3 regions of the Streptomyces sp. NPDC059371 genome follow, and region 3 is predicted to be linked to each of the others. Evidence: riboswitches for the same ligand, from Rfam matches in the RefSeq annotation. Region 3 holds a riboswitch; each other region holds the start of a gene.
What was found. Region 3 has a riboswitch for cyclic di-AMP ahead of ACFXGX_RS20620 (peptidoglycan DD-metalloendopeptidase family protein). Riboswitches for the same ligand answer to the same signal wherever they lie in the genome.
Positions count from the first base shown of each region.

Region 1 (9,473 bases), on a different contig from region 3:
CGGGACCGGGGCGTACCCCCCGGGCCGGATGCGGCTGGTGGAGACCCGGCCCGTCGGCGACGTCGTACTCATCCGGTACGTCCCCACCGCGCCCGGCACCGGCTCGCTCGCCTCCGCCGCCGACCGGCGGTGGCTGGAGCTCGCCTGCGAGCTGGCGGAGCTGTGCCCGCCCTCGAAGACCGCGTTCAGCGTGGGCGCCGTGGTGGTCGCCGCCGACGGGACCGAGCTGGCCCGGGGCCACTCCCGTGAGGGCGGCGACCCCGTCGTGCACGCCGAGGAGGCCGCCCTCGCCAAGATCGACCCGGCCGATCCCCGGCTGGCCGCCGCCACCGTCTACAGCAGCCTGGAACCGTGCGCCCACCGTGCCTCCCGGCCCGCGCCGTGCGCCCGGCTCATCCTCGACGCCGGTGTACGGCGGGTCGTCACCGCCTGGCGCGAGCCCGACACCTTCGTCACGGACGCCGACGGGAACGGGCTCCTCGCCGCCGCGGGCGCCGAGGTCGTCGTCCTCCCCGAGTACGCGGACCGCGCCGAGGCCCCCAACCGGCATCTGGCGGCCCGGTAGGGAGCGGGTGCCCGCGCCGCTGGAGGGGCGGGTTTGAACGGGTGTGCTTCGGGTCCCGCGGATGGCGTACACTGATTTCAACGACGCGGGGTGGAGCAGCTCGGTAGCTCGCTGGGCTCATAACCCAGAGGTCGCAGGTTCAAATCCTGTCCCCGCTACTGAAGGCCAAGGGCCGGAACTCGGATTCATGAGTTCCGGCCCTTGGTGTTTGTCCCGCCGTCTTTCTCCGGCCGGTTCCGTTCCGGCGGGCGGCGCCTTTCTCCCCCGGTCGGGCCACAGGGGTTGCCCGCCGCCTCCGCGCCGGTTCTTCTGGACGGGTGGGGCAGCCAGGAGGTGAGCGGCGGACCGGACAGTTTCACGACCGGGCCGGCCGGCCGTCCCGCGGTGTCCGAGGGTCCGGGAGTGTCCCGTCGCCCGGTCCGGCGGCAGCGGACCCGCGCCGGATCGTGAGGGCACGCGCCTTCGTCCGGGCCCTGCCCGTGCTGCTCGTCGCCGCCGGGATCGTCTACGACTACCTCACCCCGTCGGAATTCACCGCGGCCCCCCTGTTCGCGGCCGCGCCCCTGGTCGCCGCGCCCCTCTACTCGCTGCGCGGAACCGTTCTCGCCGGTGTCCTCGCCGTGGGCGCGGTCCTCGTGACGCACTGTGTGCTCGACATCGTCCTTCAGGTCGACGCGGTCACCGAGGTGGTCACCGTGGCGACGGCCGCCGTCCTCGCCGTCCTCATCAACACCGTGGTCCGGCGCGGCGACGAACGGCTCGCCTCCGTCCGGGAGATCGCCGAGTTCGCGCAGCGCGCCGTGCTGCCCGAGCCCGAGGCGCGGATCGCCGGGCTCGAGGTCGCGGCCCGGTACGAGGCGGCCCAGGAGGACGCGTTCATCGGCGGGGACCTGTACGCGGTGCAGGACTCCCCGTACGGCGTGCGGCTGGTCGTCGGGGACGTACGGGGGAAGGGGATGACCGCGGTGGCCGCCGTCGCGACGGTGGTCGGGGCGTTCGGGGAGGCGGCAGAGCGGGAGGCGACCCTGGGGGGTGTCGCGGAGCGCCTGGACCGGGCGCTGACGCGCGCCGGCACCCGGCGCGACAGCATCGACGCGGTCGAGGGGTTCACGACCGCCGTCCTCGCCGAGGTCCCGCGGGGCGAGGAGGTCGTACGCGTCGTCAACCGCGGCCATCCGCCGCCCCTGCTGCTGCATCCCGACGGCACGCTCGTCACCCTCACCGCCGAGTCATTCGCGCTGCCGCTCGGGATGAGTGAACTGGGAAGCCTGCCCGCCCCGACGCTGCGGGAGGGATTTCCGCGCGGGGCGACGCTGCTCCTGCACACCGACGGACTGTCCGAGGCCCGCGACGCGCGGGGGGAGTTCTTCGATCCGGCCGCCTGGCTGGCCGGGCGGGTCTTTCCCGGCCCCGAGGCGTTGCTGACCGCTCTCTTCGAGGCGGTCCGCGAGCACACGGGCGGCCCGCTGACGGACGACATGGCGCTGCTCGCCGTCCGGCGTCACGAGCAGTGATCGGACCGTGCCCCTCCGCATAACGACTGACTTACCGTCAGGGAAATCCGTGCAAGCGCCACGTGGTCAACTCGCCCGTTTTTCATCGTCCGTGACCCCAAAGTCCTGGCCAAGAGGCGTTAATGATCAGTCAGAACAGCTTGGAATTCGGTGCCTGGGTCTATTAACGTTCGATAACGCAGCGCGGTCGTCACAACCGTCACAAGAGACGGCTCCGTGCGCACGCGCCGAATCCCGTAAGGGAACCGGGGAACCAACTCGTGGGGTGAATCGAGCGTATTCCGCCGTGGAAGCACGGTGGCCGTACGCGCGTAGGAGACCTTCCTGCTCCGAACCCGTCAGCTAACCCGGTAGGCGGCAAGGAAGGAAAGGAGTGCGCCCAGGTGGCGTCCAACCGGCCCGCTCAGCCAACCTCGTTCACGCCGAACGAAGCCCACACCTTCGGCTATGGCAAGGACGAGGGCCCCTGGGAGGAGTGGAACCCCACCGCGGATTCCCTCGCTCCCGTCCGCGGCCGGCACCGCACGGGCAAGCAGCGCGGCGGAGGACTCGCCCGCAGCTCCACGGTTCTCGGCGTCGGTGTCATAGCCGCCGTCGGTGGTGGTGGCATCGCCAGCGCCGCTCCGGGCAAGGCGCCCGTCTCGATCTCACTGCCCGACCTGTCGTCGGTCACCGAGTCGGCCAAGGCCCTGATATCGGACGGCGGATCCAGCACCCCCAAGGGCTCCACGACCCCGCTCACCACCGCCGGTCTGACCAGCGCCGACACGGCCCAGGGCAGCAGCGACGCCGGTGAGGCGCTGCGCGACCGCATCATGGCGCAGGCCCAGTCGCAGCAGAACCAGGCCGACACCGCCACGCAGAAGGCCGTCCAGACCGCCGCCGCGCAGAAGGCCGTCCAGGCCGCCGCCAAGCAGCAGGACGAGGCCCAGGCCAAGGAAACCGCCGCGAAGAAGAAGGCGGAGGAGGCGGCCAAGCAGAAGGCCGAGGCCGAGCGTCTCGCCGAGCTCGCCAAGAGCTACTCGCTGCCGACCTCGTCGTACACGCTGACCTCGCGCTTCGGTGAGGCCGGCTCCATGTGGTCCTCCGGCTACCACACCGGACTCGACTTCGCGGCGCCCACCGGCACGCTGATCAAGGCGATCCACAGCGGCACCATCACCGAGGCCGGCTGGGCCGGCGCGTACGGCTACCGCACGATCCTCACCCTCGACGACGGTACGGAGCTCTGGTTCTGCCACCAGTCGTCGATCAGCGTCACCGTCGGCCAGAAGGTCGCCACGGGCGATGTCATCGGACGCGTGGGCGCCACGGGCAACGTCACCGGGCCGCACCTGCACCTCGAAGTGCACCCCGGCGGCGCCGCCACCGGCATCGACCCGATGGCATGGCTCCAGAGCAAGGGCATCAACCCCTGATCTCCGATCTCCGGCAGCCCTGACGTCAACCCCCCCGACGTCAGGGCTGTCGGTCGTCCGGGCGCGGACGGCGGCGCGCACCGCGCCCACCGCGCCCGATGATTGTGGAATACATCCATCCGGTAGGGGCGTTGAGGCCGTACATGACTTCTCTTCGCAAACTCGGTTCGTCCGACCTCGAGGTCTTCCCGCTCTCCCTCGGGGGCAACGTCTTCGGCTGGACGGCCGACGAGACCCGGTCCTTCGCCGTGCTCGACGCCTACGCCGCCGCCGGCGGCAACTTCCTCGACACGGCCGACTCCTACTCGGCCTGGGTCGAGGGCAACGAGGGCGGCGAGTCCGAGACCGTCATCGGCAAGTGGCTGAAGAGCCGCGGCAACCGCGCGGACATCGTGGTCGCCACCAAGGTCAGCCAGCACCCCGCGTACCCCGGCCTGTCCGGTGCCAACATCAAGGCCGCGGCCGACGCGTCACTGCGCCGCCTGGGCACCGACCACATCGACCTCTACTACACGCACTTCGACAAGCCGGAGGTGCCGGTCGAGGAGATCATCGGCGCCCTCGACGAGCTGGTGCGGGCCGGCAAGGTGCGGCACATCGCCGCCTCCAACATCTCCCCGGAGCGGCTGCGGGAGTCCCTGGAGTTCTCCGACCGCGAGGGCCTCGCCCGGTACGTCGCGCTCCAGCCCCACTACAACCTCGTCTCGCGCGACACCTACGAGGGCGCCCTGCTGGAGGTCGCGTCCCGGGCCGGTCTGGCGGCCGTCCCGTACTTCGCGCTCGCCGCCGGATTCCTCACCGGCAAGTACCGCCCCGGCGCCACGGTCGACTCTCCGAGGGCGGCCGGCGCGGCCAAGCACCTCACCACGGAACGCGGGCCACGGGTCCTCGCCGCCCTCGACGAGATCGCGGCAGCCCACGACGTCGCCGTCCCGACGGTCGCCCTCGCCTGGCTGGCCGCACAGCCGACGGTCGCCGCGCCGATCGCCTCCGCCCGCACGGTGGAGCAGCTCCCGGCCCTGCTCGGCGTCGCGGACCTGGTGCTGACGGACGACGAACTGACGCGCCTTTCGCAGGCGTCGGCGTAACAGCCGGACCGTCGGCGCGGTGCACGGTGATGCCCGCCGGCGCACCGCGCCGTGACCGTCCCGCGCTACGAGCTGTACGGGTTGTACGCGGGATACGGGGCCGGCGCGGACGCCTGGACCGGCCACCCGTACGGCCGCGCGGGCGGGGTCACGTACCCGTACCCCTGGGGCGGCCAGGGCGACGGCACGGGCAGCGGGGCCGTGGCGCGGGCCGCGTAGGCGAGAGCCGGACGGGCGATCTCCCGGCGGCGCCACAGCTCCTCCAGCAACTCACGCTCCCGTACGACGAAGTCGGCGCCCGCACGGCCCCGGCGCCCCCGGTGGCGCAGGAACGCCAGCGAGGTCGCGTACGCCTCGTACTCCGCCACCGAGCGGGCCGCGCCCTTCCCGAAGTGGTGCCCGGCGTACTCGCGCGCGAGCTGCCGCGCCCGCATCGAGCCGAGCGCCCACGGCTCGGCCGCGCCCAGCCAGCCCGCGGCGGTGTACACGGGCAGTTCGGCGCGGACGGTCCGCAGCTCGCGTTGCCGCGTCCAGACGACGAGCCAGGTCAGCAGCCCGAACGCGGGCACCATGAACGCCGCGTACACCCCGAAGAACCCGAACCGGCCGAAGCCCGAGGAGCCGTTCCAGATCGCGTGCATGCCCATCGCGAGCAGCAGACCGGTCAGGGGGAGCAGCACCCGGCGCGCGTGCTGGCGTTCGGCGGACAGTGCCGCGACGCCGAAGCCGATGCCCGTCAGCACGGTGAACAGGGGATGCGCGAAGGGCGACATCACCACCCGGACGAAGAACGTCGCCGCGGTGACGGAGGCGATCCCGCTCTCCCCGCTGAGCTGGTCGGTGCCGAACGCGGTGCCGAGATAGAGGATGTTCTCGGTGAACGCGAAGCCGGTTGCGGTGACCCCGGCGATGACGACACCGTCGACGATCCCGGTGAAGTCCCGTCTGCGGAAGAGGAACACGAGCAGGACGGCCGCCGCCTTCGCCGACTCCTCGACGACCGGCGCTATGACGGTCGCGCCGAGTGTGTCGGCGCCCGAGGGATCCGCGGTCGTCATGGCGATCCAGCGGGTGGCGAAGCTGTTGGCGACGATCGCTATGAGCGCGGCCGCGCAGGCGCCCCAGGCGAAGGAGAAGAACAGGTTGCGCCAGGGGCCCGGTTCGACCCGGTCCAGCCACCGGAAGGCGGCTATGAGCAGCGGCACGGGGAACACGGCCAGTCCGAGACCGACCAGGAAGCCCTCGGTCCCGGTCTGTTCGCGGACGAGGGCGAGGATCACCAGACCCGACATCGCGAGCAGGGTGATCAGGGCTCCGTACCGCACCCAACCGCGCTGCCACCAGTGCGGATGTCTTGGCGCACGCCCGGTGGGGGCACCGGGCCGGTTCGGGTACGGCGGATGGATGGCCACGGCATTGACCCTAACGAGGGAGGGCGTGGCCCGCGACGGCAGCCGGGGTCCCCGGGATGTCCCGGTGGACGCCGGCAGGTGTGTGCGGGTCAGACGCCCGGGGTGTGCTGGTCTCGATGCTGTACGCGCCGGAAGAGGAGGTCGTTCACCACATGACCCTTGTCCAGTCCCTGGCCCTCGAAACGGGTCAGCGGCCGGAACTCCGGACGGGGCGCGAAACCGCCGTCGGGCACGGTGTTCTCGAAGGCGGGGTGCGCGCTCAGCACGTCGAGCATCTGTTCGGCGTACGGTTCCCAGTCCGTCGCGCAGTGCACGAGCGCGCCCGGTGCGAGACGGGTCGCGGCGAGGTCCAGGAACTCCGGCTGGATCAGCCGCCGCTTGTGGTGCCGCTTCTTGGGCCAGGGGTCGGGGAAGTAGACGCGCAGGCCGTTCAGCGAGGCGGGCGGCAGCATCTCGCGGAGCAGGATGATCGCGTCGCCGTTGGCCACGCGGACGTTGGCCAGGCTGTTCCGCTCGGCGAGGCTGAGCAGGTTGCCCTGCCCCGGGGTGTGCACGTCCACGGCGAGGATCCCGGTCCCCTGGTCGTCGGCCGCCATCTGCGCGGTGGCCTCGCCCATGCCGAAGCCGATCTCCAGCACGACGGGGATGTCCGCCCCGAACAGCTCGGCCAGGTCGAGCGTGCGCCGTCCGTCGATGTCCAGACCCCACTTCGGCCACAGCCGCTGCAGCGCGTCGGCCTGTCCCGTCGTCACCCGGCTCCGGCGCGGCTGGAAACTCCGGATCCGCCGCTCGAAGTGCGAGCCGGCGGGATCCGGCTGCGGACCGCCGGGGAAGCGGGGCTCGCCCTGGGCACGGTGGTGACGCGGCGAGCCGTCCTCGGCGGAGGCGGGCCGGGTCTCTTCGGTGGAGTCGAGGAAATCAGACACAGTGAGGTCGATTTTACGGGCGCGACGGCAGGGGCCGGTCCGTCCCGGCGCCGGGGCGTCCGCGGGCCGACGGCGGGCGGCCCGGCCGGTGGGTGGGCCGTGGCCGGGGTGGTTCGCCGCGGCCGGGGTGGTTCGCCGTGGTCGGCGGGCCGAGTGTTCAGACCGCCGCCAGCGACGCCAGTGCCCGGCGGGCGACCTCCCTGCCGATCGGGAGGGACGCGGTGGCCGCGGGGGACGGCGCGTTCAGCACGTGCACGGTCCTCGGGCCCTCCTTGATCAGGAAGTCGTCGACCAGGGTGCCGTCCCGCAGGACCGCCTGGGCGCGGACACCGGCGGCGGCGGGAACCAGGTCCTCCGGGTTCACCGCGGGCAGCAGCCGCCGCACGGCCTCCGTGAACGCCGCCTTCGACACCGACCGGCGCAGCTCCCCGGCTCCGTAGCGCCAGTGCCGCCGGGCTATCCGCCAGGAGCCCGGCCAGGACAGGGTCCCGCCCAGTTCACGGGGCCGGACGACTCCCCAGCCATATCCCTCACGGGCGAGCGCGGGCACCGCGTTGGGGCCGATGTGGACCCCGCCGTCGATACCCCGGGTGAGATGGACGCCGAGGAACGGGAACGCGGGGTCCGGAACCGGATACACCAGGCCCCGCACCAGCTCCGGCCGCGCCAGCGTGTAGTACTCGCCACGGAAGGGGACGATCCGCATCCCGGGGTCGTCGCCCGTGAGCCGGGCCGTCTCGTCGCAGTGCAGCCCCGCGCAGTTGACGAGCACCCGCCCGCGGACGATCGTCCCGTCGGCCGTGCGCACGGCGACACCGAGGTGGGGGCGGCGGTCGGCGCGCACGACCCGCGCCCCGTACCGGATCTCCGCCCCGGAGGCCTCCGCGAGCCGGCGGGCCACCGCCACGTAGTCGCAGATGCCCGTCGTGCCGACGTGGATGGCGGCGAGGCCACGGACCTCCGGCTCGTACTCGGTGAGCTGGGCCGGGCCCAGTTCCTTGACCGGGATGCCGTTCTCCCGGCCGCGCTGCACCAAGCCGTGCAGACGGGGGAGCTCCGACTTGTCCGTCGCGACGATCAGCTTGCCGGTGACGGCGTGCGCGATGTCGTACTCCGCGCAGAACTTGACCATCTCGGCGGCACCCTTGACCGCGTACCGCGCCTTCAGGGATCCGGGGCGGTAGTAGATCCCGCTGTGGATCACCCCGCTGTTGCGCCCGGTCTGGTGCCGAGCGGGTCCCGACTCCTTCTCCAGCACCGTCACACGGGTGCCCGGTGCCGCCCGTGTGATGGCATACGCCGTCGACAGACCGACGATCCCCCCGCCGATCACCAGCACATCGCAGTCGTACGCGCTCCGCATCCGCACCACCTCCCGGCCTCGATAGTGCACTGCGCCACTGACAATGCCCTCAAACCCGGGGACAGTGCCCCGTGTTTCCTTCGCGCCGCGGAACCGCGGCGCCCTGTCCGCGCCCGGGCTGCCGGGCGCTCCCCTCCGGACCGGAGCCGTCCCCGGCCTAGGCCGGGGCCATCAGCAGCGGACGGGCCCGTTCCCGCAGCTCCACCACGCGCGGTTCGTCGCCGTAGGGCTCCAGCCGGTGCAGCAGGTCCTTCACGTACTCGGTGGTGCGCGCCGAGGAGATGCGCCCCGCGACCTCCACCGCCCGCACGCCCTGCTCGCACGCCGCGTCCAGATTGCCGGACTCCAGCTCGGCGACCGCCGACACCACCAGGCGCAGCCCGTGCGAGCGCACGAACTCCTCCGTCGGCTTCGACAGCGCCTGCTCGGTGAATCGGCGCACCTGACGCGGGGCCTTCAGGTCCCGGTAGCACTCGGCGGCGTCGGCCGCGAAGCGGTCGTACCCGTAGAAGCCGAGCCAGGACGGGTCGTTGTCGCCGTCGCGGGCACGCTCCAGCCAGCCCTCCGCCGCCTTCAGCGCCGCGCCGGCCGCCTGGGCGTCGCTCGCACGCGCGTGGGCACGTGCCTCCACGAGCCGGAAGAAGCTCATGGTGCGGGCCGTGGCGAGACCGCGGTTCCGCTCCAGCGCGGCCTGGGCGAGGTCGACGCCCTCGTCGCCGAAGCCCCGGTAGGTCGCCTGGAGGGACATGGAGGCCAGGACATAGCCCCCGAGGGGCACGTCGGCGGCCGCGCGTGCCAGCCGCAGCGCCTGGATGTAGTACCGCTGGGCGGCCTCCTGCTGGCCCGTGTCGAAGGCCATCCAGCCCGCGAGACGGGTGAGCTCCGCCGACGCGCCGAACAGCGCTCTGCCGACCTCGTCCGAGTAGGAACCGAGCAGCAGCGGCGCCGCCTCGACCCGCAGACATTCGGGCACCATCGACGAACGCCAGTCACCGCCCCCGTACTTGGAGTCCCAGCGCCGGGCGTCCTCGGCCGCCTCGCGGAGCTTCAGCACATCGCTGTGGCCGACTTTCAGCGGCGCCCCGGAGCCCTCGCCCGGACTCACCTCGCGCGCCACCGAACTGTCGGCCGGGGTTATCAGCCAACGTGAGGCGGGAGTCGCGTAGGCGCTCACGGCGAAGGAGCCG
Region 1 covers NZ_JBHYXD010000005.1:15,496-24,968, reverse strand. Annotated here, with positions in the region: gene ACFXGX_RS04615 (dihydrofolate reductase family protein) at 1-565, shown strand, start outside; tRNA gene ACFXGX_RS04610 (tRNA-Met) at 650-723, shown strand; gene ACFXGX_RS04605 (PP2C family protein-serine/threonine phosphatase) at 1,009-2,079, shown strand; cyclic di-AMP (ydaO/yuaA leader) riboswitch at 2,295-2,451, shown strand; gene ACFXGX_RS04600 (M23 family metallopeptidase) at 2,463-3,497, shown strand; gene ACFXGX_RS04595 (aldo/keto reductase) at 3,641-4,585, shown strand; gene ACFXGX_RS04590 (PrsW family intramembrane metalloprotease) at 4,651-5,997, opposite strand; gene trmB (tRNA (guanosine(46)-N7)-methyltransferase TrmB) at 6,087-6,923, opposite strand; gene lhgO (L-2-hydroxyglutarate oxidase) at 7,081-8,286, opposite strand; gene ACFXGX_RS04575 (MFS transporter) at 8,444-9,473, opposite strand, start outside.
Region 1: linked by a shared signal. The riboswitch ahead of ACFXGX_RS04600 (M23 family metallopeptidase) and the one ahead of ACFXGX_RS20620 (peptidoglycan DD-metalloendopeptidase family protein) in region 3 are both predicted to bind cyclic di-AMP.

Region 2 (9,473 bases), on a different contig from region 3:
CGTCGGCCGCCAACGTCAAGCTGGACACCCAGCTCCAGAGTCTGTCCGCGGGTGCGGACGACTTCGCCGACCGGGCGAGCCGCACGCAGGAACGTATCGACCTCAAGGCACAGCAGGCGACGGAGAAGAAGAAGGCGGCGGAGCAGGCGGCCCGCAAGGAGCGGCTGCGTCCGAAGTTCGCCCTTCCCGTGGCGCAGCAGGGCCTCAGCGCCTACTTCGGCCAGGCCGGCGTCAACTGGATGTCCGTGCACACGGGCATCGACTTCCCCGTCTCCTACGGGACGCCGGTGATGTCCGCGACCGACGGGACCGTCCGGACGCAGTGGAACAGCGCGTACGGCAACATGATGATCGTGACCGCGATGGACGGCACGGAGACGTGGTACTGCCATCTCTCCACGTACCAGGTCGCCTCCGGCACCACCGTCAAGGCCGGTGACCAGATCGCCTTCTCCGGGAACTCCGGCAACTCGACCGGCCCGCACCTGCACTTCGAGGTCCGCCCGGCCGGCGGTTCGGCGATCGACCCGCTGCCGTGGCTGCGCAGCCACGGTCTGGACCCCACGTAAGAAGCCGGATCCCGGTCAGGGACCCGGACGCCGTGTGACCCCGGGCGGGAACCCGGCGCCCGCGGCCCCGGCCGTCCGTCTCCGGACGGCCGAGGGTCCTGTGAACGGTCTCGCGGACTACAGCTTCTCCACCGGCGCGTACCGCAGCAGCAGTCGCTTCGGCTTGGGCTCTCCGAAGTCGACCGTCGCCTCCGCGTTCGCGCCCGTCCCCTTCACCCCGACGACGGTGCCGAGGCCGAACTGGTCGTGCGTGACGCGGTCCCCGACGGCCAGCGAGACCACCGGCTTCTCGGTGGCACCGCGGCGGGTGGCGAACCCGGAGGCACCCGAGGCCGCGGACCGCGAACGGGAGGACGAGAGGGAGGCGGCGACACCGGAGACGGGACCGGCGGGCCGGGGTGCCGTCGCTCCCGTGCGCTTCCAGTCCAGATGGGTCGCCGGGATCTCCTCCAGGAAGCGGGAGGGCGGGTTGTACGAGGGCTGCCCCCACGCACTGCGCATCGAGGACCGGGTGAGGTAGAGCCGCTCCCGCGCGCGGGTGATGCCGACGTACGCCAGGCGCCGCTCCTCCTCCAGCTCCTTGACCTGTCCGAGCGCGCGCATGTGCGGGAAGACGCCGTCCTCCATGCCGGTCAGGAAGACCACGGGGAACTCGAGGCCCTTGGCGGTGTGCAGGGTCATCAGGGTGATGACGCCGTTGCCGTCCTCCTCGTCCGGGATCTGGTCGGAGTCGGCGACGAGCGCGACCCGCTCCAGGAACGCGGAGAGCCCGGCCGGGGTCTCACCCTCGCCGGCCTCCTGCTCGAACTCCAGGGCGACGGCGGCGAGTTCCTGGAGGTTCTCGATCCGGGTCTCGTCCTGCGGGTCGGTCGAGGCCTGCAACTCGGCGAGATAGCCGGTGCGTTCGAAGACGGCCTGCAGGATGGTGGCCGGGCCCGCGCCGGACTCGACGATCGTACGGAGGTCCTCCATGAGCGTGTTGAACCGCTTGACCGCGTTGGTGGAGCGCGCGGCCATGCCGTAGGCCTCGTCGACGCGGCGCAGCGCCTGCGGGAAGCTGATCTTCTCGCGCTGCGCGAGGGCGTCGATCATCGCCTCGGCGCGGTCACCGATGCCGCGCTTGGGCACGTTCAGGATGCGGCGCATGGGGACCGAGTCCTCGGGGTTGGCCAGCACCCTCAGGTACGCCAGGACGTCCCGGACCTCCTTGCGCTCGTAGAAGCGGACACCGCCGACGACCTTGTACGGCAGGCCGACGCGGATGAAGACCTCTTCGAAGACACGGGACTGGGCGTTCGTACGGTAGAAGACCGCGACGTCGCCGGCCCTCGCCTCGCCCGCGTCGGTGAGACGGTCTATCTCGTCGGCGACGAACTGGGCCTCGTCGTGCTCGGTGTCCGCGACGTAGCCCGTGATGTTCGAGCCGGCGCCGGCGTTGGTCCACAGGTTCTTCGGGCGGCGGGACTCGTTGCGCTCGATGACCGCGTTGGCGGCGGTCAGGATCGTCTGGGTGGAGCGGTAGTTCTGCTCCAGCAGGATCGTCGTCGCGTTCGGGTAGTCCTCCTCGAACTGGAGGATGTTGCGGATGGTCGCGCCGCGGAAGGCGTAGATCGACTGGTCCGCGTCACCCACGACGCACAGTTCGGCGGGCGGCAGGTCGTGCTCGTTGGGCGGTACGTCCACGGGGTGCTCGGAGGTCCCCACGAGTTCCCGGACGAGGGCGTACTGCGCGTGGTTGGTGTCCTGGTACTCGTCGACCAGGACGTGCCGGAAGCGGCGGCGGTAGTGCTCGGCGACGTCCGGGAAGGCGCGCAGCAGGTTGACCGTGGTCATGATCAGGTCGTCGAAGTCGAGCGCGTTGGCCTCGCGCAGCCGCGACTGGTACATCGCGTACGCCTGGGCGAGGGTCTTCTCGAAGCCGTCGGTGGCCTGGGCGGCGAAGTCCTCCTCGTCGATCAGCTCGTTCTTCAGGTTCGAGATCTTGGCGCTGAACGACTTCGGCGGGAACCGCTTGGGGTCGAGGTCGAGATCACGGCAGACGAGGGCCATCAGACGCTTGGAGTCGGCGGCGTCGTAGATCGAGAACGACGAGGTGAAACCGAGCTGCTTGCTCTCACGGCGCAGGATGCGGACGCAGGCGCTGTGGAAGGTCATCACCCACATCGCGTTGGCGCGCGGGCCCACGAGCGCCTCGACGCGCTCCTTCATCTCGCCCGCGGCCTTATTGGTGAAGGTGATCGCGAGGATCTGGCCGGGGTGGACCTGGCGCTCGCCGAGCAGGTGCGCGATCCGGTGGGTGAGCACGCGGGTCTTGCCCGAGCCGGCGCCGGCCACGATGAGCAGCGGCGAGCCGGAGTGGACCACGGCCGCGCGCTGGTTCTCGTTCAGTCCGTCCAGCAGGGCCGCGGGGTCCACGGCGGGCCGGGGCGCGCCGTCCCGGTAGTACGAGTCCCGGCTCGGCGGCAGGTCGAACTTCCCGCCGAACAGATCGTCCGGAACCGGCTCCGGTACGTGATCGTCCTCGGGCGGCGGCGGGTGTTCGTCCTCGTGGGCCGCGGAGGGCTTGAGGTTCGCCAGGAAGCTGTCGTCAAAGAGGCTGCTCATCGCTCTCCGAGTCTAGGCCGCCCCACTGACAGCCCGCCGCCACCCCGAGAACTCGGCCCGAAGTCGTGACGAGGCGACCGGCGGACACCAGGGGTGACCGCTTTCCCCGCCGACACCTCACCTTTCCCCGCCGACACCGCACCCCGTAACAGCACGCGACATTCACGTCACCCGGCGTGAGACCGGGTCGGCCGATGGGTGCGCGGGCCGCTCCCGGCGGCGCGTGCGGCAATGGTCACGAAAATGTATCGGACGTATCGGGCATCAACCTTCACACGGGCCACACCGGTTGGCTAGCGTGCTCGAAGGCCGCTCGACCGCATCCGGCGAACACCGCCGGGCCGGGCGGCCTCCGCCGAATCCGGTGCGCCGCGAGGCCCCGGAGCCGGGGACCCACCGACTTTGGGGTGAATCGGTCCAACCGCCTCGTGGGGCACGGACCGTAGGGCAGCCTTCCGGAACCTCCCGCCCGAACCCGACAGCTAACTCGGCAGGCGGATGACGGAAGGAGTCGCCTCTCTTGGCGTCACACCGCAAGGCGCGTCCCACCGGTGCGCGCATCGCAGGCATACGGACCCCCGCCCTCGCCACGGCGGCCCTCACCTCCGTGGCCCTGCTCTCCCAGACCGCCAACGCCGCGCCCTCGGCCGAGCCCCGGCCCAGCATCGAAGCGGTCTCGAAGAAGGTCGACGACCTCTACCACCAGGCCGAGACCGCCACCGACAAGTACAACGCGAACCGGGAGAAGACCGCCAAGCAGCGCGAGCGCGTCGACACCCTGCTCGACGACGTCGCGCAGCGCACCGAGAAGCTCAACAGCGCGCGCGAGGAGCTGGGATCGTTCGCCGCGGCGCAGTACCGCACCGGGGCCGCCGCACCCAGCACCGCGACCCTGCTGCTCGCGGACAACCCGCAGGACTACTTCGACCAGACCCAGCTCATGAGCCGTCTGACGAACCGCCAGAAGGCGGCCGTCGACGACTACGTCACGGAGCAGGCCGCCACCACCGAGAAGCGGACGGAGGCCACCGAGAGCCTGGAGTCGCTGACCGCCTCGCAGAAGGAGCTCAAGACGTCCAAGGCCGCGGTGCAGCGGAAGCTCACCGAGGCCCGCGACCTGCTCTCGAAGCTGAACGCCGAGGAAAAGGCGCGGCTGGCGGCGATCGAGAAGAAGAAGCGGGATCAGGCCGCGGCCAAGGCGGCGGAGCTGGCGAAGCAGCAGGCCGCCGCCGAGAAGGCCGCGCGGGCGCAGCCGTCGTCGGACAGCACGGATGCCCCGGCCGCCGGCTCGACGACCGGGTCGTCGACGGGATCGACGGCCACGGGCTCCTCGTCGAAGGCGGCCGAGGCGCTCGCGTTCGCCCGCGCGCAGGTCGGCAAACCGTACGTCTGGGGCGCCACCGGCCCGGACTCCTACGACTGCTCGGGCCTGACCCAGGCCGCCTGGAAGGCCGCCGGCGTCAGCCTCCCGCGCGTCACCTACGACCAGGTGAACGCCGGCACGACGGTCTCCCTCGCCGACGCCCGGCCCGGCGACCTGGTCTTCTTCTACGACGACATCAGCCACGTCGGCGTCTACATCGGCGACGGCATGATGATCCACGCGCCGAAGCCGGGAGCGTACGTCCGCGAGGAGTCGATCTACTACGACGGCACCTCGGCGATCCACAGCGTGGTGCGCCCGGCGTAGCCCGGGACCTGGAAGCCCCTCGCGCGGGGGCACGCGTGCGAGCTCTCCCGATCTCCGCGCGCGTGCCCCGCGTTTTCGTCGCCGCCCGCGCGTGGCCCGCCCGCAACCGCTCCGCGGGTCCCTAGCATCGACGCATGCCAGATACACCGGACATGACGGGCACCATTCCGCTCCGCTCCTGGTGGGCGGGGTGGGCGCCCGCCGCCGGGGCCGCCGTCATGTCCACCGGCATCCTCTCGATCGGGCTGCACCTGACCGGCTACGAGGTCCTGTCCCGGATCGCGCTGTTCCTCGCGTCGCTCGCCTGGGTCGGGCTCGCCTCGGACTTCCTCGCCCGGCTGGTGGGCGACCGGGCGCAATGGGCGCGACGCGCCGGCACTCCCGCCGGGCTCGACGCGGTCGCGGCGACCACCGTGCTCGGCACCCGGTTCTCCACACTGGGGTGGCGGACGCTCGCCGAAATCCTGCTCGCGCTGTCGGCCGTGCTCTGGCCCGTCCTGCTGCTGACCGTCCTGCGGCACTGGCGGCGCCGTATGGCGGGAGAGGTGTTCCTCGTCTGCGTGGCCACGCAGGGGCTCTCGGTCCTCGGCTCGACGATCGCCGGCGAGGTGGGCTCGGACTGGCTCGCGCATGCCGCGATGACGCTGTTCTGGGCGGGGATCGCGCTCTACGTCCTCTCGCTCGCGAACTTCGACCCGTGGGAGGTGCGGAAGGGCGCCGGGGACCACTGGATCGCGGCCGGCGCGCTGGGCATCTCGGCGCTGGCCGGAGCGGGACTCGTCGTGGCGCACGACGTGAATCCGTATCTGTGGAACAACGACGACCAGGGCGTCCTGCGCGCCACGACCGGCGCGCTGCTCGTGCTGGACCTCGCCTGCTACTTCCTGCTGGCCGTCGCGGAGGTGGTGTGGCCGCGCCCGCGGTACGACGTACGGCGCTGGTCGTCCGTCTTCCCGATGGGGATGTCGGCGGTGGCGACCCTCGCGGTCTCGGCCGCCCTCGACGTCTTCTGGCTCAAGGGGACCGGACAGGTGCTGCTGTGGATCGCGGTGGCGGCGTGGCTCCTGGCGGTCGCGGGCACCGCTCTCGCCTTCAGATCCGGAGTACGGCGATGACGCGGCCGCCAGGTCCGCGCGTCACGGGAGCGAGGCCGCCGGTCAGGTCCGCCGTTGCCGGGGTGATTCGCCGGTCAGGTCAGCAGCCGTAGGGGGATGTGCGCGCCGGTCAGGTCCACAGGACGGCGATGAAGATGTTCGTGACGGTCAGCAGTCCGACCAGGCCGAAGAGGCGCTTGTCCACCGTCTCGTCGTCCCGCTTCACATAGACGAGCCCGAGGATCACGATCAGCAGGGCCAGCTTCACACCGATCTTGACGGTGTTGACCGTGCCGCCGTCGGCCTGGTTGAGCCCGACCAGGGCGACTCCCGTCACCAGCATGGTCAGCGCGCCGTGCAGCATCGCCGGGACGAAGCGGGCGGTGCCCCTGCCCATCGCCTTCATCTGTGTGAGGAAGCCGCCGAGGAGCGCGGCGATGCCGATGATGTGCAGGCCGACGAAGAGATGGATGAGTACGCCCATGGGACCGGAGCCTAATCGCACCCCCTGACGCCCCCGCCGACCGGACCCCTCCCGACCGGGCCGCCCCTTCCTCCACTCTCTCTCCACCGGACCGTCGCGTGTCACCCATAGCACCAACACCGTACGAACTGTCCGGGATTCGCCGATTCGGTCATGACCCTGCGTGAAGCCGATGCCGTACAGACAGGATCTTGGCCACATTTGGTCGCCCGTCGATCCAATCGCGATAGTTCCGTACATAGCGTTACCAACGGCGCACTCTCAGGTTTAGCGTCCTCCACCAGGTGACCGGCTCCCCACCACCGTCCGGGCCAGGGACGGCAGTCGGACACCACCGCCGAGAAGGTCCGGCGGCGGCCCGCTCCCCCTGTGTGCGCCGCCGCCGGACATGTCACCGCTTGACCGCACCTCAGGGGCGGTCGCACGGAAGGATGTGGGCCCTCGTGGCAGCGCACCGCAAGGCCAGACAGCGCTCGGTCGGCGGAAACACGGCCCGCACAGCAGTCACCATCGCCCTCGCGGGCGCGGCGACGGCCACCGGCTTCGACGGGATCGGACACGCCGACCCCCAGCTCTCCCCGGCACAGGTGAAGGCCAGGGTCGACAAGCTGTACGAGGAGGCGGAGGCCGCCACCCAGAAGTACGACGGCGCCAAGGAGAAGGCCGGCCAGGCGGAGGCGAGGCTGAGCAAGCTCCGCGACGAGGCGGCCCGCCGGGAGGACCGGCTCAACTCGGCCAGGGACGCGCTGGGTTCGATGGCGGCGGCGCAGTACCGCAGCGGTGGGCTCGACCCCGTGGTGCAGCTCGCGCTCTCCGACCACCCCGATCAGTATCTGGACGGGGCCGCGCTCGCCGAGCGGGTCGGCACCCGGCAGTCGGCGGAGATCGCCGGGGTGCGCAAACAGCTCCGCGAGCTGGAGCAGTTGCGCGGGGCGGCGAACGTCGAACTGGCCAGGCTCAAGTCGCGGCAGACCGAGCTGAAGCAACACAAGAAGACGGTCAACGAGAAGCTCACCGCGGCACGCCGGCTGCTGGACCGCCTCACTCCGGAGCAGCGCACGCGGTACGCGGAACGAGGCGGCGCGAACGACCGGCAGCACGTCTCGCGCGACGCGTCGCGCGACCCCGCGCCGGTCGCGTCGCCCGGCACGTCCGACGCGTCCGGTGCCGCCGGAGCGGACACCGCGGCGGCGCCCAACTCCCGGGCGGCGGACGCCGTCGCGTACGCCTACGCGAAGCTCGGCAGCCCCTACGTCTGGGGCGCCACCGGTCCCAACGCGTTCGACTGCTCGGGGCTCGCCCAGGCCGCCTACCGTTCCGCGGGCGTCTCCCTGCCCCGCACGACCTATTCCCAGATCAACGCCGGCCGGCGGGTCACCCTCTCCGAACTCCAGCCCGGCGACCTGGTGTTCTTCTACGCGGGCATCACCCACGTGGGCATCTACATCGGCAACGGCCAGATGATCCACGCCCCGAATCCGTCGGCGCCGGTGCGGGTGGCCCCGATCAGCGAGATGCCCTTCGCGGGGGCCACCCGGGTCGCCTGAACCCCGGGGTCAGACCAGTCGCCTCGCCGTCGCCCAGCGGGTCAGCTCGTGCCGGTTCGAGAGCTGGAGCTTGCGCAGGACCGCCGAGACGTGCGACTCGACCGTCTTGACGGAGATGAAGAGCTGCTTGGCGATCTCCTTGTACGCGTACCCCCGGGCGATGAGGCGCAGGACCTCGCGCTCGCGCTGGGTGAGGCGGTCCATGTCCTCGTCGACGGGCGGGGCGTCGGTGGAGGCGAAGGCGTCGAGGACGAATCCGGCGAGGCGCGGGGAGAAGACCGCGTCGCCGTCCTGGACGCGGAAGACGGAGTCCACGAGATCCGTGCCCGTGATCGTCTTGGTCACGTATCCCCGGGCGCCGCCGCGGATCACGCCGATCACGTCCTCCGCCGCGTCCGACACGGACAGCGCGAGGAACCGGACCGGCCGCTCGGCGTCGGCCATCAACGGAGCGCAGCGGCGCAGTACTTCGACACCGCCGCCGCCGGGTAGGTGGACGTCGAGAAGGACGACCTCGGGGCGGGTGGCCGTGATGACCGTGACCGCCTGGTCGACGTCCGCGGCCTCACCGACCACCTCGACGCCGGTCCGCGCGGTCTCCCCGATCTCGGCCTGGACCCCCGTACGGAACATGCGGTGGTCGTCGACGAGCACCACGCGCACCCGGCGCCCGCCCTCGGCGTCGGCGCCCGCGGATGCGGTGGCACCGGAGGTATCCGCGGCCGAACCGCCGGACTCCACAGGCTCGTTCGTGTCGCTCATGACGTTTTCTCCGCCCTCTCCATCTCCAGCTCGACCTCCGTGCCGCCGTCCGGCACCGCGCGCAGTCGCGCCGTGCCGCCGTTGCGCTCCATGCGGCCGATGATCGATTCTCTGACGCCCATGCGGTCGGCGGGTATCGCGTCGAGGTCGAAGCCGGGGCCGCGGTCGCGGACGGACACGAAGACCGTCCTGCCCTCGACTTCGGCGTAGACCTGCACGGCGCCGCCCTCGCCACCGTACTTGGCCGCGTTCACCATCGCTTCCCTCGCCGCCTGCATCTGCGCGGTCAGCCGGTCGTCGAGCGGGCAGTCGCCCACGACGACGACCTCGATGGGGACGCCGTGCTTGTCCTCGACCTCGGCGGCATGGCCGCGGACCGCCTCGGCGAGGGTGGCGGGCTCCTCGTCCTCGTCCTTGCCGCTGCCGTCCGGTTTGTAGAGCCAGGCCCGCAGATCCCGCTCCTGGGCACGGGCCAGGCGGCGCACCTCGTTCGCGTTCTCCGCGTTGCGCTGGATCAGGGTGAGGGTGTGCAGCACGGAGTCGTGGACGTGGGCGGCGACTTCCGCCCGTTCCTGCGCACGGATGCGCATCAGGCGCTCCTCGGAGAGGTCCTGGGTCATCCGGATCAGATAGGGGCCGGCGAGCAGCGCGACACCGACGAGGACCGCGAGCGCCGCCTGGAGCACCGAGCCGAGGTGGGCCGCGGAGCCCTGGAGGACGAAG
Region 2 covers NZ_JBHYXD010000117.1:14,580-24,052, forward strand. Annotated here, with positions in the region: gene ACFXGX_RS37925 (M23 family metallopeptidase) at 1-569, shown strand, start outside; gene pcrA (DNA helicase PcrA) at 687-3,173, opposite strand; cyclic di-AMP (ydaO/yuaA leader) riboswitch at 3,517-3,686, shown strand; gene ACFXGX_RS37935 (NlpC/P60 family protein) at 3,694-4,863, shown strand; gene ACFXGX_RS37940 (tellurite resistance/C4-dicarboxylate transporter family protein) at 4,998-5,978, shown strand; gene ACFXGX_RS37945 (hypothetical protein) at 6,088-6,441, opposite strand; gene ACFXGX_RS37950 (NlpC/P60 family protein) at 6,885-7,988, shown strand; gene ACFXGX_RS37955 (LuxR C-terminal-related transcriptional regulator) at 7,998-8,750, opposite strand; gene ACFXGX_RS37960 (PspC domain-containing protein) at 8,747-9,473, opposite strand, start outside.
Region 2: linked by a shared signal. The riboswitch ahead of ACFXGX_RS37935 (NlpC/P60 family protein) and the one ahead of ACFXGX_RS20620 (peptidoglycan DD-metalloendopeptidase family protein) in region 3 are both predicted to bind cyclic di-AMP.

Region 3 (9,473 bases):
CCGAGGGCATCGGCGACACCATCCGGGTCTCGCTGAGCGCGCCGCCCGCCGAGGAGTGCAAGGTCGGCATCCAGATCCTGGAGTCGCTCGGACTGCGGCAGCGGCGCCTGGAGATCGTCTCCTGCCCGTCCTGCGGGCGCGCCCAGGTCGACGTGTACAAGCTGGCCGACGAGGTCACCGCCGGTCTGGAGGGCATGGAGGTCCCGCTCCGCGTCGCGGTCATGGGCTGCGTCGTCAACGGTCCCGGCGAGGCGCGGGAGGCGGATCTGGGGGTCGCCTCCGGCAACGGCAAGGGGCAGATCTTCGTCAGGGGCGAGGTCATCAAGACCGTCCCCGAGTCGAAGATCGTGGAGACCCTGATCGAAGAGGCGATGAAGCTCGCCGAGCAGATGGAGAACGACGGCGTCGCGTCCGGGGAACCGGCCGTCACCGTGAGCTGATCAGCACGGACCGAGAGGGGGCCCGACGTGACGATTCTGGAGAACATCCGGGGACCACGCGACCTGAAGGCGCTGTCCGAGGCGGAAATCGGCGAACTGGCCGAAGAGGTGAGGGAGTTCCTGGTACACGCGGTCGCCAGGACCGGAGGTCACCTCGGACCCAATCTGGGAGTGGTGGAGCTGTCCATCGCCCTCCACCGGGTCTTCGAGTCGCCCTTGGACCGCATCCTGTGGGACACCGGCCATCAGAGCTACGTACACAAACTTCTGACCGGACGTCAGGACTTCTCCAAGCTGCGCGGCAAGGGCGGCCTCTCCGGCTATCCCTCCCGCGAGGAGTCCGAGCACGACGTCATCGAGAACAGCCACGCCTCCACGGCGCTCGGCTGGGCGGACGGGCTCGCCAAGGCCCGCCAGGTGCAGGGCGAGAAGGGCCACGTCGTCGCGGTCATCGGCGACGGCGCGCTGACCGGCGGAATGGCGTGGGAGGCGCTGAACAACATCGCCGCGGCCAAGGACCGGCCCCTGATCATCGTCGTCAACGACAACGAACGCTCGTACGCGCCCACCATCGGCGGCCTCGCGAACCACCTCGCGACCCTGCGCACCACCGACAGCTACGAGCAGGTCCTCGCCTGGGGCAAGCAGGTCCTGCTGCGCACCCCCCTGGTCGGCAACACCATCTACGAGTCGCTGCACGGCGCGAAGAAGGGCTTCAAGGACGCCTTCGCGCCGCAGGGCATGTTCGAGGACCTCGGGCTCAAGTACGTCGGACCCATCGACGGTCACGACGTGGGAGCGGTGGAGTCCGCCCTGCGCCGGGCCAAACGCTTCCACGGGCCCGTGCTCATCCACTGTCTGACGGAGAAGGGGCGCGGCTACGAACCCGCGCTCGCGCACGAGGAGGACCACTTCCACACCGTCGGAGTGATGAACCCCCTCACCTGCGAGCCCCTCGCACCGTCCAACGGCCCTTCCTGGACCTCCGTGTTCGGCGACGAGATCGTCCGGATCGGCGAGGAGCGCGCGGACGTCGTGGCCATCACGGCGGCCATGCTGCATCCGGTCGGGCTCGGGAAGTTCGCCGAGAGATTCCCCGACCGGGTGTGGGACGTCGGCATCGCCGAGCAGCACGCCACGGTGTCGGCGGCCGGACTCGCGACCGGCGGCCTGCATCCCGTCGTCGCCGTGTACGCCACCTTCCTCAACCGGGCCTTCGACCAGCTCCTCATGGACGTCGCGCTGCACCGCTGCGGTGTGACGTTCGTCCTCGACCGGGCGGGGATCACCGGCGTCGACGGCGCCTCGCACAACGGCATGTGGGACATGTCGATCCTCCAGGTCGTCCCCGGTCTCAGGATCGCCGCGCCGCGCGACGCCGACCAGCTCAAGGCCCAGCTCAGGGAGGCGGTGGCGGTGGACGACGCGCCGACCCTGATCCGCTTCCCGAAGGAGTCCGTCGGTCCGGTCGTTCCCGCCGTGGACCGGGTGGGCGGGCTCGACGTCCTGCACCGGGGCGAGCGCCCCGAGGTCCTGCTCGTCGCGGTCGGCGTCATGGCCCCGGTCTGCCTCCAGACCGCCGACCTGCTGGAGTCCCGCGGCATCGGCTGCACCGTCGTCGACCCGCGCTGGGTCAAGCCCGTCGACCCGGAGTTGCCCGGCCTCGCCGCCGCCCATCGGCTCGTCGCCATCGTCGAGGACAACAGCCGGGCCTCGGGCGTCGGCGCCGCCGTCGCGCTGGCCCTCGGGGACGCCGAAGTCGACGTGCCCGTACGGCGGTTCGGCATCCCCGAGCAGTTCCTCGCGCATGCCAAACGGGCCGAGGTGCTGGCCGACATCGGGCTCACGCCCGTGGAGATCGCCGGACGGATCAGCGCCGGGCTGGCCATCAGGGACGAGCGGGCCAAGGCCGCGTACGAGCTGACGGAGGCCGCCGACAGGCCGGCCGAGGAAGAGTCGCCCAAGGAGAAACAGGAATGACCGACCCTGCCCAGAAGGGGGAGTTCGACCTCGGCGCACTCCTGGCCGAGCGCGGAGCCGAGCGCTACGAACTGCACACGAAGTACCTGAACCACCAGCTCCCGCGCATGCTGCACACCATCGGCTTCGACAAGGTCTACGAACGGGCCGAGGGCGCGCACTTCTGGGACGCCGAAGGCGACGACTACCTCGACATGCTCGCCGGCTTCGGGGTGATGGGCCTCGGCCGCCATCACCCCGTCGTCCGGCAGGCGCTCCACGACGTCCTCGACGCCTCGCTCGCCGACCTCACCCGCTTCGACTGCCAGCCGCTGCCGGGCCTGCTCGCGGAGCGGCTGCTCACCCACAGCCCGCACCTGGACCGGGTGTTCTTCGGCAACAGCGGTACGGAGGCCGTCGAGACCGCGCTGAAGTTCGCCCGGTACGCGACCGGCAGGCCGAGGATCCTGTACTGCGCGCACGCCTTCCACGGGCTGACCACCGGTTCCCTGTCGGTGAACGGCGAGGACGGCTTCCGCGACGGCTTCGCGCCGCTGCTGCCCGACACGGCCGTCCCGCTCGGCGATCTCGACGCCCTGGCCGGGGAGCTGAAGAAGGGCGATGTCGCCGCGCTCATCGTGGAGCCGATCCAGGGCAAGGGCGTCCACGAGTCCCCGCCGGGATATCTGCGCGCCGCCCAGGAACTGCTGCACCGGCAGAAGGCGCTGCTCATCGCGGACGAGGTGCAGACCGGCCTCGGCCGGACCGGGGACTTCTACGCCTACCAGCACGAGGAGGGGGTCGAACCGGACCTGGTGTGTGTCGCCAAGGCGCTCTCCGGCGGCTATGTGCCGGTGGGCGCGACCCTCGGAAAGGACTGGATCTTCAAGAAGGTCTACTCCTCCATGGACCGGGTCCTCGTGCACTCCGCGAGCTTCGGCTCCAACGCGCAGGCCATGGCGGCGGGTCTCGCGGTGCTCTCCGTGATGGAGAACGAACAGATCGTCGCGAACGCGCGCGTCACCGGAGAGCTGCTGAAATCCCGGCTGGCGGCCCTGGTCGACCGCTACGAACTGCTCAGCGAGGTGCGCGGGCGGGGTCTGATGATCGGCATCGAGTTCGGGCGGCCCGCGTCGCTCAAGCTGCGCAGCCGCTGGACCATGCTGCAGGCCGCGCGCAAGGGGCTGTTCGCGCAGATGGTCGTCGTACCGCTGCTCCAGCGGCACCGCATCCTCACCCAGGTCTCCGGCGACCACCTGGAGGTGATCAAACTGATCCCGCCGCTGGTCATCGACGAGCGGGATGTCGACCGGTTCGTAGAGGCCTTCACCGCGGTGATGGAGGACGCGCACAACGGCGGCGGGCTGATGTGGGACTTCGGGAAGACGCTGGTGAAGCAGGCGGTGGCGAACCGCTGAGACCCGGCCGGACCGACGGCCCGCCGCGGGCGGTGCGGGTGCGGCCGGCAGCCGGCGAGGCGGTGCGGGTGCGGCCGGCGACCGGCGGGGATGCGGCCGGGCGAGATGGATCGTGTCCGGCGAGGCTTTTGCCTCTGGGGCAATAATATTGCCCCAGAGGCAATTGTTTGGCTCAATGGTTCCATGAGCACTGCCGATCCAGGGACGGCCGAAGAGCCGTCCGCCGAGCTGCACGCCGTGGCGCCCCGGCTCCGCGCCCTGCGCCGCGGCGCGTCTCTCACGCTGGAGGCCGCCGCCCGCGCCGCCGGACTCTCGCCCGCCCATCTGTCCCGGCTGGAGACCGGGCAGCGCCAGCCCTCGCTGCCGATGCTGCTCACGCTGGCCCGTGTCTACAGTACGACGGTTTCCGAACTGCTCGGCGAGACGGTCCCCGACCGTGACGCGGTCGTACGGGCCGCCGAAATGGAGCCGGCCCCGGCGGGCGGCTGGACCTACTGGCAGGCGGGCTCCGCGGGCCGCGGCATGCAGGCCCTGCGTGTGCACGTCCCCTACGGTTCCCAGGGCGACATCGTGCGCGTCCACCCGGGCGAGGAGTGGCTGTACGTCCTCAAGGGGCGGCTCAGTCTGCGCCTCGGGGACACCGCGCACATCCTCGCGCCGGGAGACAGCGCCCACTTCGACTCGCTGACCCCGCACCGCATCGCCGCCGCCGAGCGCGACGGAGCCGATCTCCTCTTCGTACACACCCTGCTGCAGAGCCCCGTCGCCGCGCTGTGCCTCGGCCCGGCGACGGGCCACCCCACCCCGGGAGAGACGTCATGACCGAACCCACGGAACGCCGCCGGTCCATGGAGGACAAGTTCCCTCGCGCCCTGTGGGTGCGGCTGATCATCTACGTCGCCGTCGGCCACCTGTTCGCGGCCTTCATCTACCTGCTCTTCACGCTGGGCGCGCAGAACCAGTAGCGCCCGGGTCGGGGAGCGTGGCTTCGGCTCAGTCCAGGAGCCGCGCGCGAAGGCGCTCCCGGAGCTCCGGCGTGAGCCCCAGCCCCTGTTCCAGGTAGGCCTCGACGCTGCCCCAGTTCTCCTCGATCGTCTCGAAGGCGGCTGTCAGGTACTCGGCGCGCGCGTCGAACAGCGGGCTGAGCAGTTCCATGACCTCGGGGGAGTAGGTGCCGGCCGAGGAGCCGCTGCGGTGGACCTTGTAGCGGCGGTGGGCGGCGTTCGACTCCAGGTAGTCGGTCACGATCGCCTCGCGCTCGACGCCGAGGGCGAGCAGGGTGACCGCGATGGACAGCCCGGCGCGGTCCTTGCCCGCCGCGCAGTGCATCAGCGCGGGCACGCTGTCGTCGGCCAGGGCGTGCAGCACCTGCGCGTGCTCGGCCGTGCGTTCCCTGATGATCGTGCGGTAGGAGTTGATCATCCGGTTGGCGCCCTTGCCGTCGCCGAGGAGCCCGCGAAGCTGGTCGATGTCGCCGTCGCGGACCATCTTCCAGAACTCGCTGCCGTCCGCCGGGTCGCTCAGCGGGAGGTTCACGTTCCGCACGCCCGGCAGTTCGACGTCCGGGCCCTCCAGCTTCTGGTCCGCGGCGTTGCGGAAGTCGAAGATCGTGTGGAGACCCAGGGAGGCGAGGAACGCGGCGTCCTCCTCCGTGGCGTGCGCGAGGTGGCCGCTGCGGAACAGATGCCCGTAGCGCACTCGCCGGCCGTCCGCGGTGGGCAGTCCGCCCACGTCGCGGAAGTTCCGCACTCCGCCGAGCTCGGGCTCGGTCGACGGGACCTGCTGCGTCACGGGGGCTCCTCCCATTCGGCCGTCGGCGTCGCCGGGCTGGACTCGGCGCCGCTCGTCGGCAGTTGTACCGGCTTGCGCTGTCGACGATACGACATAGGTTCCTCGGGCAATGAGTTGTCCACAGGCGGCCTTCTCGCGTACGGAAAGCCCTGGAAGCGGTGCTCCACAGCTCACTGGATCGAATGCCCGTTCGATAAATGTGCGAGGCCGACCGTCGGGCTGGTCGCACCCTTCTCGTCGCGTGAGGCCTGCAGGGCAATTGCTATGAAATGCGGCATTGCGAGTGTGCCGTTTTGCGTGCCGCCTCATACAGAGATCCGGATGTGCCGGATATCCGCCTGCGTCGCATCTGACCTTTCTGTCCGAATAGGCACCTTCGTTACAACTGGCCCTGGAATAGGGCACCCTGGGGCGAGTCGCGTGAGGAGCGTCATATTCGTGACGATGCGTTGCCGTCCTCATTTCTCAACCCGCCAGGATTCACGGGCGGGTTGAGAGGTCCGGAAGATCGTCACTCCACGGAGGGTGACGACGATTTCCGCATGGATCAAGAAAGGCGAGCGCACAGAAACCGCCCATAGTTGTCGACGCGCTCTCATCTCGCTTACGTTCTGCCTCAATCCGGACGGACGCCCAATCCTGCCGCCGCCCGGAATCCGCACACTCACCCGTACACGGCAGGAGCGGGGGACCCACAGGTTCCGTGCCTGGTCCGGTCTCCGGAACAGGCTAGGGGTACAGCCGCGCAGCAGCGGCCGGGCATCTCCAGCCCGCACCCGACAGCTCACCCCGCAGGCGCCGGAGAGGAATTCGTCATGCCCGCGAAGGGTAAGCACCGCCGTCCCAAGTCCCTGCGTTTCACCCGCTCGATAGCCGTGGCCGGAACCGGTGGCGCCGCACTCGCGCTGCCCCTGATGGGAGCGTCGGGCGCCCAGGCCGCGACCCCCGCCACCGCCGTCGCGCACCATGTCGAGAAGGCCGCGACCGCCGCCCCCGCCGAGAAGTCCGCCAAGACCGCCGCGGTCAAGACGTACGCGGTGAAGCGCGGTGACTACCTCTCGAAGATCGCCGACGAGCAGAACGTCGGCGGCGGCTGGAAGAAGATCTACGCGGACAACCGCTCCGCGATCGGCAGCGACCCGTCGCTGATCCACCCCGGTCTGAAGCTGTCGCTCGGCAAGAAGGCCGCCTCCGCCGCCCACTCGGCGACGCAGTCGGCCACTCGGACGACCACCTCGGCGAAGCCCGCCCAGGCGACCCCGGCCGACGACACGACCGCGTCCGACACGGCCTCCACCAACAGCTCCTCCGGCTACACCCTGCCGGTCGACAGCAGCAGCGTCGGCACCGGTTACAAGGTGGCGGGCAGCATGTGGTCCAGCGGCTACCACACGGGCGTGGACTTCGTGGTCCCGACCGGCACCACGCTCAAGTCCATCGCGGCGGGCACCGTCGTCTCCGCGGGCTGGGGCGGCGCCTACGGCAACCAGGTCGTCATCCAGCACGCCGACGGCAAGTACTCCCAGTACGCCCACATGTCGTCGCTGTCCGTCTCGGCGGGGCAGACCGTGACCGAGGGGCAGCAGATCGGCCTCTCCGGCGCGACCGGCAACGTGACCGGACCGCACCTGCACTTCGAGATCCGCACCACGCCGGACTACGGCTCCGACATCGACCCGGTCGCGTACCTGCGCTCGCACGGTGTCGCCGTGGGCTGACGCCCCTTTTCCTCCTGCTCCTGACGGCAGGAAGATCTCCGAAGGCCGGACCCCATGATCCCCTGGGTCCGGCCTTCGGTGTTCCCGTGGCGCGGCCCCGAGTCGATCGCTGCCTCAACATCCTTGACGCGGGCCTTATTCCAGAGTTGACCAATGCTTGGCGAGTGGCTTATCTCACCGTCCGTCAACCCTTCCCTACGGTCGCGTAGCTCACATCAATAGGTGAATCATGCTTGATGTGGCAGACGATTCGAAGAGTGACAAGAGATCAGTGATCGGGTCGTACGTGGCGGTGGGGGACAGCTTCACCGAGGGCGTCGGCGACCCCGGGCCCGACGGAGCTTTCGTCGGCTGGGCCGACCGGTTCGCGGTACTTCTCGCGGACCGCAGGCCCGAGGGCGATTTCGACTACACCAATCTCGCCGTGCGCGGCAAACTGCTCGACCAGATCGTCGAGTCCCAGCTCCAGAGGGCGAAGGAACTCGGCCCGGACCTGGTCTCGTTCTGCGCCGGCGGCAACGACATCATCCGCCCCGGCACCGACCCCGACGAGGTCGCGGAGCGCTTCGAGCGCGCGATCGCCGACCTCACCTCCGCCGTCGGCACCGTCATGGTGACGACCGGCTTCGACACCCGTGACGTTCCCGTGCTCAAGCATCTGCGCGGCAAGATCGCCACCTACAACGGACATGTGCGGGCCATCGCGGACCGCTACGGCTGTCCCGTCCTCGACCTCTGGTCCCTGAAGACGGTCCAGGACCGCCGGGCCTGGGACGGCGACCGGCTGCACCTCTCGCCCGAGGGGCACACCCGGGTGGCGCTCCGTGCCGGACAGGTACTCGGCCTCGAGGTCCCGGCCGACCCGGACCAGCCCTGGCCGCCCCTGCCGCCGCGCGGCACGCTGGAGGTGCGCCGCGACAACATCCAGTGGGCGCGCGAGTATCTGGTCCCGTGGATCGGACGGCGACTGCGCGGGGAGTCCTCGGGCGATCACGTCTCGGCCAAGGGGGCCCTGTCCCCGGACGACATCAAGCTGCGCATCGAGTCGGTGGCCTGAGCCGCTACCGGCCCTGCCGACGGTCCCGGTTGGGCGGGCGTCACCGACTCTGGCGGCGGGACCGGCTTTGGCCGGCGAGCCCGGCTTGGCCGACGGGACCGGCACGGTCGGCGAGCCCGGCTGCGGTGGCGGTCCCGGCTTGACCGGGCCGGACCGCCTTGGCCGGTGGACCAGTTCGGCCGGCGGACCAGCACGGCCTGCAGGATTCCTCAGCCGGCGGGACCGGCTCGGTCGGCGGGGCCGGGCCGACCGGCCGACTGGCACCTCGTCCGGGACCGGTCCGACCGGCCGGGACCGAGTGCCCGTAGCGCGGCCGCACCCGCCCAGGGCGTTCAGGAGCGCCACTCGCTTCCGGCGGCTCCGGGACGATCGCCGTCGCCACGGTCCGAACAGTGGAGTCGGGTGAGGCGCGATACGCGGGAGGAGCCGGGCCGGGGTCGGGGCCGTGATCCGAGGTCGGGTTGGGGGCCGGGTCGGGGTAGTGACCCGAGGCCAGGTCGGGATCCGGGGCGGAGTAGTGACCCGAGGCCGGGTTGGGATCCGGGTCGGGCTCGTGACCCGAGGTCGGGCCGGGATCCGGGGCGGGTTCGTGACCCGAGGTCGGGTCGAGGTCGGGACCCGAGGCCAGGTCGGGGTCCGAGTTCGGGTCGGGGGCCGGGGCCAGATTGCGATCCGAGGCCGTTCGACGCACCCCGCCTCTGCCTCGCCCCCGCGCGAGGGTCAGCGCACCGCTGCCATCAACGCCGCGCGTTCCAGGCCCAGTTCGCGGGCGAGGGCCTCGTCGGCCCATTCCTGGGTGCGTGCCCGCGACACCGCTCCGGAGTACGCGGTCATCTGGACCGCCAAGCCGTCCAGCAGCGCCGTGAGTCTGAGGACCGCGCTCGCGGGGTCCGGGCAGCGGAACTCGCCGGCGGCCACACCCTCCGCGATCACCTCGGTCATGGCGGCCTTCCACTGCCGGTCGAGGCCGCGGGTGACCTCACACAGCGCGGGCTCCCGCAGGGCGACCGCCCAGCCCTCGATCCACAGCCGCCAGCCCTTGGCCTGTCCGGTCGGGGCGTACCAGCGCACGGCGGCACGAAGGCGGCGC
Region 3 covers NZ_JBHYXD010000034.1:35,349-44,821, reverse strand. Annotated here, with positions in the region: gene ispG (flavodoxin-dependent (E)-4-hydroxy-3-methylbut-2-enyl-diphosphate synthase) at 1-440, shown strand, start outside; gene dxs (1-deoxy-D-xylulose-5-phosphate synthase) at 468-2,420, shown strand; gene ACFXGX_RS20640 (aspartate aminotransferase family protein) at 2,417-3,817, shown strand; gene ACFXGX_RS20635 (helix-turn-helix domain-containing protein) at 4,001-4,639, shown strand; gene ACFXGX_RS20630 (DUF6126 family protein) at 4,666-4,782, shown strand; gene ACFXGX_RS20625 (tyrosine-protein phosphatase) at 4,811-5,608, opposite strand; cyclic di-AMP (ydaO/yuaA leader) riboswitch at 6,264-6,419, shown strand; gene ACFXGX_RS20620 (peptidoglycan DD-metalloendopeptidase family protein) at 6,424-7,326, shown strand; gene ACFXGX_RS20615 (SGNH/GDSL hydrolase family protein) at 7,598-8,383, shown strand; gene ACFXGX_RS20610 (TetR/AcrR family transcriptional regulator) at 9,104-9,473, opposite strand, start outside.